DNA from 3 places in the Devosia sp. GW821-FHT12F11 genome. Region 2 is predicted to be linked to each of the others. Evidence: predicted binding sites of a transcription regulator. Region 2 holds the regulator's gene; each other region holds the start of a gene.
The links. The regulator LexA, encoded in region 2, represses DNA repair genes until DNA is damaged. The targets are predictions, from matches to a motif close to TGTTCNNNNTGTGTTCNG.

Region 1 (3,271 bases), on a different contig from region 2:
CAATCGGTGCCCGAACCGCCGAACGCAGAAGAACAGCAAGGCACCAGAACGCGTAAAGCACCGAGCTTGGGAATAGATAGGACAGCGCCGAAGCCGTGGGACCATGGATCACCAAATCGATGAAGTTCAGAATGGTAGGCCCCGTCACCAGCAGCATGGCGAACAGGACGAAGATGCCAATCAGGCGGTCCCGCGGTCCTGCGCCGCCAATCACGAACTGAGCTCCCGGAGCCCCAGCCGGATCAGTTTGTCCGTCGGCACGTCATCGCCCTCTCGGCCGACGACCCGCGCCACGGCGGCTGATGCCTGCGCGCTCGAATAGCCGAGGTTGGTGAGTGCCGAGACCGCGTCGGCGACATTGCCTGCGGCGACCCCTTCGCCCAGCGCCGCCTGCAGGCCCAGCACGCCGGCATCGATTGCTCCCGCCGGCGCCTTGCCCTTGAGCTCGGTGACGATGCGGACCGCCAGCTTGGGGCCGACGCCGTTGGCGCGGCCGACCATTGCCTTGTCCTGCAGCGCGATAGCGCTGGCGAGCTCCGATGGGGTGAGGACGGAAAGGATGGCAAGCGCCACGCGGCTACCCACGCCCTGCACCGTCATCAGCGTGGTGAACCAGGCTTTCTCGGCCTCGGTGAAGAAGCCGTAGAGCCGGATCATGTCCTCACGGACGATCATCTCGGTATGGACCACCGCCGCGTGGCCGACCTGCGGCAGCGCCGCCAGCGTCTTGGCCGAGCAGAACACTTCGTAGACCACGCCGTTGACGTCGAGATGCGCAAAGTCGTCGCCGAAGCCGTCGACCATGCCCTTGAGTTTGCCGATCATGCAGGAACACTCAGCTTGCGGATGGCGCGATGGTGGGCGTGACAGACCGCGATGGCCAGCGCGTCGGCCGCATCGGCGCCCTTGAATGATGCCGTGGGGAGCAGGATCTTGATCATCATCTGGATCTGCGCCTTCTCGGCGTGGCCGGTGCCGACCACCGATTTCTTGACCAGGTTGGCGGCGTACTCGCCGACCGGCAGCCCACGCAGAGCCGGCGTCATCAGCACCACGCCGCGCGCCTGCCCCAGTTGCAGCGCCGAGCGCGCGCCGGCGGAAACGAAGGTTTCCTCCACCGCCGCCTCCTCGGGTGCATACTCGTCGAGCACCGCCGTGATGCCGCGATGCAGCGCCACCAGCCGGTCGGCCAATATCCCGTCCACCGGCGGCGTAATCGTCCCGCAGGCGATGAAGCTCAGCCGGTTGCCGTTGCTCTCGATGATGCCCCAGCCGCAGCGCCGCAGCCCCGGATCGATCCCGATGATTCGCACTGTTTCAGCCATTTCGAAGCTTTAGGTCAGGAGCCGGACCCTACCAAGTGCTTTGTGAACGAAACAGAAACACTGCACCGATTTAGCTGCGATCCGCATGAGCGAATTAATCAGCATTCAAGCATTCGTCCCTTAAGCGGGGGCACTCGCTCCGGGGGACACGGAAATGAAGACCCATGCACTGCCACGTTCCGAATGGCGCATCGCCTGGCAGCGCACGGCCCTGATCCTGGTCGCGTCTACCGTCGGGTCATGGGTCATGTCCAATCTCGTCATGATGTCCCTCAACCAGGGGATGAACACCGTCGGCACCGTGCTGGCCCTCGCCATGCCCACCGCGCTGGGTGGCCCGGTCCTGCTGTTCCTGCAGGTACGCTCGGCGCAGTTGCGCGATGCCAACCGCAGATTGGAATTGCTCGCCTCCACCGACTGGTTGACCGATTGCCTCAACCGCCGCGCCTTCACCTCGCGGGTCAGCTCGAGCCTCGGCCAGACCGATGGCTACGGCACGCTGCTGGTCATCGATGCCGACCACTTCAAGACCGTCAATGACCGCTTCGGCCACGAGCGCGGTGACGAGGTGCTGCAGCTGATCGCCGGCGCCATCCGCGACAGCGTGCGTGACGGCGATCTGGTCGGCCGCATCGGCGGCGAGGAATTCGGCGTGTTCCTGAGGGATGCCGGGCACGACGTCGCCAGCGGCGCCGCCGAGCGCATCCGCGCGGCGGTGAACGCCCTGTTCGTGACTTCGGAGGGCATGGTGCAGCGGCTTTCGGTCAGCATCGGCGGCGCCGTCTGCGCCGGCGACTCCGGTTTCTCGGAGCTGTTCCGGATCGCCGACCGCCGCCTCTATGAAGCCAAGCACGGCGGACGCAACCGCGTCGAACTCGGACGCAATGCCGGCGATGCCGACCTTGCGGCAATGAGCGCCGCGATCCGCTGACCGCAGCCCCAAGACGACAGGTCGGCGCCGATAGATAGGCGGCGAAAGATAAAATCCAATCCGGTGGCTTGAGGCGATTTCAACTCGCCCCGCCTACTGTTCCGGCCCTCTGCGCAGAAGTGCTGAAGGGACGCGAGTCTTGGATTTTTCACCCACCGGATGGGGCCGCGTCTTCCTCTGGACCGCACTTGGTGCTGCCGGCTGCATTGCCGTCTCGCTGTTCGTGGACTCGTTCAACTTCCACAGCCTCGCCCCCGATGACCTGCGCTGGTCGATCATGCTCGACGTGCTGGTGCCGCTCGGCCTCGCCGGCCCGATCCTGTTCTTCCTGCTGAGCAAGCTGCGCGAACTGGCGATTACCCATGAGCTGCTGCGCCGTTACGCAGCAACCGATGCGCTGACCGATCTGCTGAACCGGGGCGCCTTCACCCGCGCGGTCGAGGAAGCCCTGGCAGATGCGCGATTCGCTGAAGACGGCATGCGCGGCACGCTTCTGGTGATCGACGCCGACAACTTCAAGGCGATCAACGATACCTATGGCCATGAGCAGGGTGACGCCGCGTTGCGGCTGATCGCCACCTCGATCCGCGCCGTGCTGCGCTCCGCCGACCTCATCGGGCGGATCGGTGGGGAAGAGTTCGCGGTGTACCTGCCCGGCACCACCCTGCTGATTGCCGAAGCAGTCGCCGAGCGCCTGCGGCGCGCGGTGCACGGGGCCGCGTTCGCGCCCGAAGGCAAGCCACACCAGCTGACGGTGAGCGTCGGCGGCGCTGTGTACGATCGCTACCTGCCCTTCGCAGAACTGTTCCGGCTGGCCGACCAGCAGCTCTATGCGGCCAAGCAGAATGGACGCAACTGCATCGCAGTCACGTCCATCGCGCACTACGAAACGCTGCCGGCCGCTGCCGCTTGATCCGTCGCGGTGGTGGCCACCTCGACGAGGAAGCCACCGGGTGCCGGGCAGTAGAACGTCGTCGTTCGGGCACCGCCGCGGCTGAACTGCTGCACGTCACCT
Region 2 (3,271 bases):
CCGGCGGCGAAGTACTCGGTGAAATTATCGGGATTGGCGCCCCCGACGGCGTAGAGCGGAATGTCTGATGGCAGTACGGCCTTCATCGCCTTGATGCCCTTGGGGCCCAGCACTTCGGCCGGGAAGAACTTGAGGCCCGTGGCGCCAGAGCGGATGGCAGTGAAAGCGTCGGTGGGCGAGAACACGCCCGGATACGAGGTCATGCCGCGCTCGATCGTGGCGCCGATCACGGCCGGATTGGTGTCTGGCGAGACGACGAACTGGCCGCCGGCATCAGCAACGGCGTCGACATCGGCGCGGCTCAGCACGGTGCCGGCGCCGATCAGCGCGCGGCCCTCGAACACTTTTGCGGCGTCCTCGATGGAGCGCAGCGCCTCCGGCGAGTTCAGCGGCACCTCGATCATGGTGATGCCGGCGAGCACCAGGGCGTCGCAGACTTCGAGGGTTTCGGGAGGGGTGATGCCGCGAAGGATCGCGATGATGTGGCGGTGGGTCATGGTCTATGCCTGTCTTGCAGCCTTGAGGCCGGCGAGGGTGGCGTCGGTTGCATCGATGATGCGGGTGCTGGCGCCCAGCCGGGCGAAAGCCATCTGGTAGAGCCCGCAAAGGCCGACGCTGCCGACCAATGGGATCTCGGCTTCGCCGATCCAGTCGCGCTGGCCGCCGATCTCGGCGCCGATGAGCAACCCCGAGAGGAAACCGGCGCACCACGGTGCACTGCGTCCTGAGAGGAGCGAACCGGCGCGAACCTTGAACAGCGTGGCAGTCAGCCGCTCGGGACGTTCCAACCCCTGATCGAGGCCGGCTTCGAAGCCGCGCTCCCGGTCTTCGCCCTCGAGTTCGCCACCCAGCGAGTGACGCAGCACCGAGTGGGTGCGCAGCAGTTCGAAGATCTCGCCGGTCATGGCGCTCGAGAAGCGCTCCAGCCTGGTGCCGCAGAGCAGCGCCCATTTGCTGTGGGTGCCGGGCATCACCGCCAGGCCGGAGAACCCCGGGAGCAACGACGACAGGCCCAGCAACTGGGTTTCCTCGCCGCGCATCACGTCTTCGGCGCCGACATCACGCAGGCAGACGCCGGGAAGAATGCGGGGGGTTAGCGGGCCGGGCATGTCGGGCGCCACCGCGCCCTGTGCAAGGCGGCCGAGCTCGGCCGGGGCGTCGAGATAGGGGGCCTCGATCCAGCCTTGCCGGGCACCGGCCATGCCGCAGATCAGCACGTCTTCGATGTCCTCGGCGACACCGCTGAGCAGCGAGGTCAGCACATCGGGGTACTGTTCGCGGCTGAGGCGACCCATGCCATCCGGCGACGAGCGCGCGAAGGCGATCTCGCCGCCGGCGTCGATGCCCCATGCGCGCAGATTGGAAGTGCCCCAATCAACGGCAACCCATTCGACCTCTGCTGCCAAAACCTTCTCCCTGGCGCTGCATGTTTGCTGCGCACCGCCATGCCGCTAAAGCGCGATCGGGAAGGTTGTCCACTCTCCTGGTACGATCGCGACGGCCATTTGCATGGCGGCGCTGCCTGAAGACACCTGAGGCCTCCTGTGGCGGCGCGGACCGTACCGTCTTTGCCGGGCCGACCCTAGTGCAATAATCGGCCGGCCAATCTGTTTTCCCAAGAAAGGACCGCGGTTTCATAAGAAAGCAGCGCAGCTTCAAAGAAAAAGGGCCGGCAAGCTGCCGACCCAAGGACCCAGTTGGCGGAGGGGTCAGTAAATCAGTACTTGCGCAGCAGGCCGACCAGCCGGCCCTGCACCTTGACCCGGTCGGGCGGGAAGATACGGGTCTCGTAGGCCGGGTTGGCCGCTTCGAGCGCAACGGAATTGCCGCGACGGCGGAGCCGCTTCAGGGTCGCTTCCTCGTCATCGACAAGGGCGACGACGATCTCGCCGGTCGAAGCCGCGTCCTGCTTCTTGATCAGCACGGTATCGCCATCGAAGATGCCGGCGTCGATCATCGAGTCACCGCGCACTTCGAGTGCATAGTGCTCGCCTGGCCCGAGCATTTCGGGTGGCACCATGATGGTATGGCTGTGGGTCTGGATCGCTTCGATCGGCGTGCCCGCTGCGATGCGGCCCATCACCGGGATGGTCACGGCCCGGTAGGAGTCGGCGTTGACCACGGGCGCCGATGGGCGCGCCGGAGGTGTTGCCACCTTGCCGAGGTTGCCTTCGATGACCGAGGGCTCGAAGCGAGCCTTGCGGCCGCCGAGTGACGGGTTCATCGAATCCGGCAGCTTGATCACTTCGAGCGCCCGGGCCCGGTTGGGCAGGCGCCGGATGAAGCCGCGCTCTTCGAGCGCAGTGATCAGCCGATGGATACCGGACTTGCTCCTCAGGTCGAGCGCGTCCTTCATCTCATCAAACGAGGGCGGGATACCGGACTCCTTCATCCGCTCGTGGATGAACATCAGCAGTTCGTGTTGCTTGCGCGTCAGCATGGGCGGCTCCGTGAGCAGAATCGGAACAAAGACTGAACGTGTTATACGTGTTCCAGTTATGTTCTGCAATCGAGCGGTGAATATTGCGTTACGAGCCCGCCGATTTGGGGGCTTTTGTCCTCGTGAGAGCTGTTGGCAAGAAGGGCTCCCAGCACTCGGACCGGTGACCGCGGACGGTCTGCCGGTCCGCGGCCGTCGCTATTTCGCGACCTTGTAGCTTGCCGCCACCATCAGCATGGCGGCAGAGAGCAGTACGAAGGCGAAGGGCAGAGTGGCAAGGTGCGCTACGAACCCGATCAGTGCGGGACCGGCGAGCAGACCGAGATAGCCCAGCGTACTGACTGCGGTGATCGCGAGGCCGGGCGACATGTCCCTGGTGCGACCGGCAGCCGAGAACAGCACCGGCACGAGGTTGGAGGCGCCGACGCCGACGAGGAAGTAGCCGACGAGGCCGGCATGGGCTGAGGGAACCAGCAGCACCACGGCAAAGCCGATGGCGCCGATCAAGCCGCCAAGCACGATGACGCGCCGCTCGCCCAGCGCCATCCGGATACGATCGCCGGCGAGCCGTCCGCCGGTCATCGCTACCGCGAACGCGGCATAGCCGAGCCCGGCGAGACCGATATCGGCGCCGCGGACCGAGGTCAGGAACACCGCGCTCCAGTCGAGCACCGATCCCTCAGCGAGGAAGGTCAAGAGGCACAGGATGCCGAGCAGCAGCACGCCGCCCTTGGGCAGAACGAACAGCGGCGACTTCTCCTGCCCATTGTCGCCATAGGGCAGCAGCCCGCCCAGCGACAAGCCAACCAGCAGCAGCGACACGACGCTGAC
Region 3 (3,271 bases), on a different contig from region 2:
AGCCTCCGAGGACTCGCGCTTTGCCGCGGCAGTCGCGGCCTTCGGACAGAAGCTCAAGGGCTCGAACTATGGCGAGATGAGCTGGGCCGATATCCGGTCCCTGGCTCAGGGCGCCCGCGGCACGGACGAAAACGGCTACCGCGCCGAGTTCATGCAGTTGATCGACATGGCCAGGTCGCTGGCGCCGGAGACGGAAGAACCGCTCTGCACGGCGCCGGAAGGCAACCGTAACTGCCGCTGAGGCGCTTTCGAGAAAAAGCGCCGCTGCCCCCCACGGCGCTTACGAGCGCGGCCCCGCTGCTGTCGGAGCCGCGCTCGACTGTTGTGCGCAGTCTGCAGCGGGGATCGCGCATGGGGAGCCACCGGAGTCTCGGTGATCCTCCCCCGCGTGGCGGGGGAGGGGGACCGCCGAAGGCGGTGGAGGGGGAAGCAAGAGTCGCCGGTTGGTTTTGGCTCCCCCCTCCACCAGCTTCGCTGGTTCCCCTCCCCCGCCACGCGGGGGAGGATCAGGGAGAGGCCGGTGCGAATGAACTACAGCGGCTTCAACCCCGCCTCGATCTCGGCCCGGCGGCCCTCGAGGAACGGCGGAAGCGCCAGGCGCTGGCCGAGGGTTTCGAGCGGCTCGTCGGCGGTGAAGCCTGGGCCGTCGGTGGCGATCTCGAACAGGATGCCGTTGGGCTCACGGAAGTAAAGCGACTTGAAGTAGAAGCGCTCGACCTCTCCGCTGGAGCGGACGCCGAATTGGGCGGTGCGCTTCACCCACTCGTCGAACTCCTCCTTGTTGGGGGTGCGGAATGCCACATGGTGCACGCCGCCGGCGCCCTGGCGGGCCTGCGGCAGGTCGGGGTTCACTTCGACATGCAGCTCGGCAGCGGCGCCGCCCTCGCCCATTTCGAAGACGTGGATTTCGCCGTTCTTCTCGCGCGCCGGGTAGGAGCGGACTTCGCGCAGGTTCATCACCTTCGTCAGCACCGGCTCGGAGCGGCGGAGATCGGGGACGGCGAGGGTGATCGGCCCCAGCCCGATGATCTGATGTTCGGCGGGGATCGGGCTCTCGGCCCAAGGGTGTGCCGGGGCGGATTTTGGGTCGGCGATCAGCCGGAAGCGCTGGCCCTCGAAATCCTCGAAGTCGAGGGAGAGGTGCCCGGCGCGCTCCTTGATGTTGCCCGAGGCGATGTCCTTTTCCTTGAGGTGCTCCTTCCACCAGCTGAGGTCGGCTTCGGAATGGACCCGCAGCCCGGTGCGGGACACCTCGTGGTTGCCGCGCTTGTTCGGAGCCGCCGGCCAATCGAAGAAGGTGAGGTCGGCGCCGGGCGAGGCGATCGCGTCGCCGTAGAACAGGTGATAGGCGCTGACATCGTCCTGGTTGACGGTCTTCTTGATCAGCCTCAGGCCAAGCGTGCGGGTATAGAACTCGACGTTACGCTGCGCCGCTGCGGTGATGGCGGTGAGGTGGTGAATGCCTTTGAGTTCGAGGGTCATGCGGACCTCCTGATGAAAAGCGCTTGCTGACGAAAGCTCGTGACAACCAGATAGGCGGTCCAGGGACAGCCAGATAGCCGGCTGCGGCCGACGCATTGTCCAGCAATCGTGAACGATAGCGCCTAGGGCGTTTCCTGCACGTCATCCTGACATGTCTTTTTGAGTTGAACGGCAGGCGGCCTCAGGAGCAGGGTTCGGCACGAACATAAAGTGAACAAATGACCCAGCTGACCCTGCAGCGAAAACTGTCGATCCTCTCGGATGCGGCGAAATACGATGCGTCCTGTGCGTCGAGCGGATCGGTGAACCGCTCTAGCCTCACGACCGGTGGCATCGGCTCGACCGAGGGCAGCGGTATCTGCCACTCCTATGCGCCCGATGGTCGCTGCATCTCGCTGCTGAAAGTGCTGCTGACCAATTTCTGCGTCTACGACTGCAGCTACTGCATCAACCGCTCGTCCTCGAACGTAGCGCGGGCCCGCTTCTCGGTGGAGGAGGTGGTCGGGCTGACGCTGGATTTCTACAAGCGCAACTACATCGAGGGACTGTTCCTCTCCTCAGGCATCATTCGGTCGCCCGACTACACCATGGAAGAGATGGTGCGGGTGGCGCGGACGCTGCGCGAGGCACACCGGTTCGGCGGCTATATCCACCTCAAGGTAATTCCCAACGCCTCGCCGGAGCTGCTGGCCGAGGCTGGACTCCACGCTGACCGCCTCTCGACCAATATCGAGCTGCCGACCGATATCAGCCTCGAAACGCTGGCGCCGGAGAAGAAGCCGAGCGCCATCCGCACGGCGATGGCGCATATCGAAGCAAAGCGGGAGGAGAGCCGGCCGGACGGCAAGCTCGAAGGCAAGCGCAAGCCGACCAGGCTGGCGCCGGCCGGGCAATCGACGCAGATGATCATCGGCGCAGACCGGGCGACGGACGCCACCATTCTGGGCCGCAGCGCGGCGCTCTATTCGGGCTATGGGCTGAGGCGGGTCTATTATTCGGCGTTCTCGCCGATCCCCGATGCGAGCTCGAAGCTGCCGCTGGCGCCTCCGCCGCTGCTGCGCGAGCACCGGTTGTACCAGGCGGACTGGTTGATCCGCTTTTATGGCTTCGATGTCGACGAGATCGTTTCGGGCGGCGAGGACGGGCTGCTCGACCTGCAGCTCGATCCCAAGCTCGCCTGGGCGCTGGGGAACCGCGGACAGTTTCCGGTCGATGTAAACCGGGCGGCGCGCGAGGCCTTGCTGCGGGTGCCGGGGCTGGGAGTGAGGGTGGTCGACCGCATCCTCGCTTCGCGCCGGCATCATCGCCTGACATTGGCCGACCTGGCGCGGATGGCGGGCTCGATCGACAAGGTCCGGCCGTTCGTGGAAGCGGACGACTGGTCGCCAGGCGGGCTGACCGATGATGCCAAGCTGCGTGGAAAGCTCACGCCGGCGCCAAAGCAGTTGGAGCTGTTCTGATGCGTTCGGTGCGGCTCGTGGCGCTCAACGATTTCGATGAATGGCGGACAGCGGCGCGACGCCTGTTGCTCGATGCGGTGCCGCCCGACGAAGTGTTGTGGCGCGATCCCACGACGCCTGAGGACCTGTTCGTGACGGAAGATGCTCTCGAGCAGGTGACCGAGCGCAAGGTCGGCGTGGTGCCGCAACGCTTCATCGACTGGGCGGAGGCGGGGATCTGCCACAGCGATCCCGAACGCTTCGCGCTGCTCTATCGGTTGCTGTGGCGGCTGCAGAAGGACAAGGGGTTGATGGAGGCGCGCTCGGACCCCGATGTCGGCCGGCTCGAC

Region 1: a site for LexA is predicted at 1,368-1,385, ahead of ruvC (crossover junction endodeoxyribonuclease RuvC). Genes of this name have one in related genera too.
Region 3: a site for LexA is predicted at 1,682-1,699, ahead of AC1ROK_RS26035 (putative DNA modification/repair radical SAM protein). Genes of this name have one in related genera too.

Annotation. Positions count from the first base shown of each region.
Region 1 is NZ_JBXAPX010000006.1:323,749-327,019, reverse strand. Features, by position in the region: gene AC1ROK_RS19200 (hypothetical protein) at 1-214, opposite strand, end outside; gene ruvA (Holliday junction branch migration protein RuvA) at 211-825, opposite strand; gene ruvC (crossover junction endodeoxyribonuclease RuvC) at 822-1,325, opposite strand; gene AC1ROK_RS19185 (GGDEF domain-containing protein) at 1,480-2,256, shown strand; gene AC1ROK_RS19180 (GGDEF domain-containing protein) at 2,396-3,169, shown strand; gene AC1ROK_RS19175 (VOC family protein) at 3,139-3,271, opposite strand, start outside.
Region 2 is NZ_JBXAPX010000009.1:126,123-129,393, forward strand. Features, by position in the region: gene AC1ROK_RS23885 (2-dehydro-3-deoxy-6-phosphogalactonate aldolase) at 1-497, opposite strand, end outside; gene AC1ROK_RS23890 (2-dehydro-3-deoxygalactonokinase) at 501-1,406, opposite strand; gene lexA (transcriptional repressor LexA) at 1,718-2,440, opposite strand; gene AC1ROK_RS23900 (MFS transporter) at 2,639-3,271, opposite strand, start outside.
Region 3 is NZ_JBXAPX010000011.1:8,305-11,575, forward strand. Features, by position in the region: gene AC1ROK_RS26025 (vWA domain-containing protein) at 1-241, shown strand, start outside; gene AC1ROK_RS26030 (ring-cleaving dioxygenase) at 532-1,482, opposite strand; gene AC1ROK_RS26035 (putative DNA modification/repair radical SAM protein) at 1,701-2,942, shown strand; gene AC1ROK_RS26040 (UdgX family uracil-DNA binding protein) at 2,942-3,271, shown strand, end outside.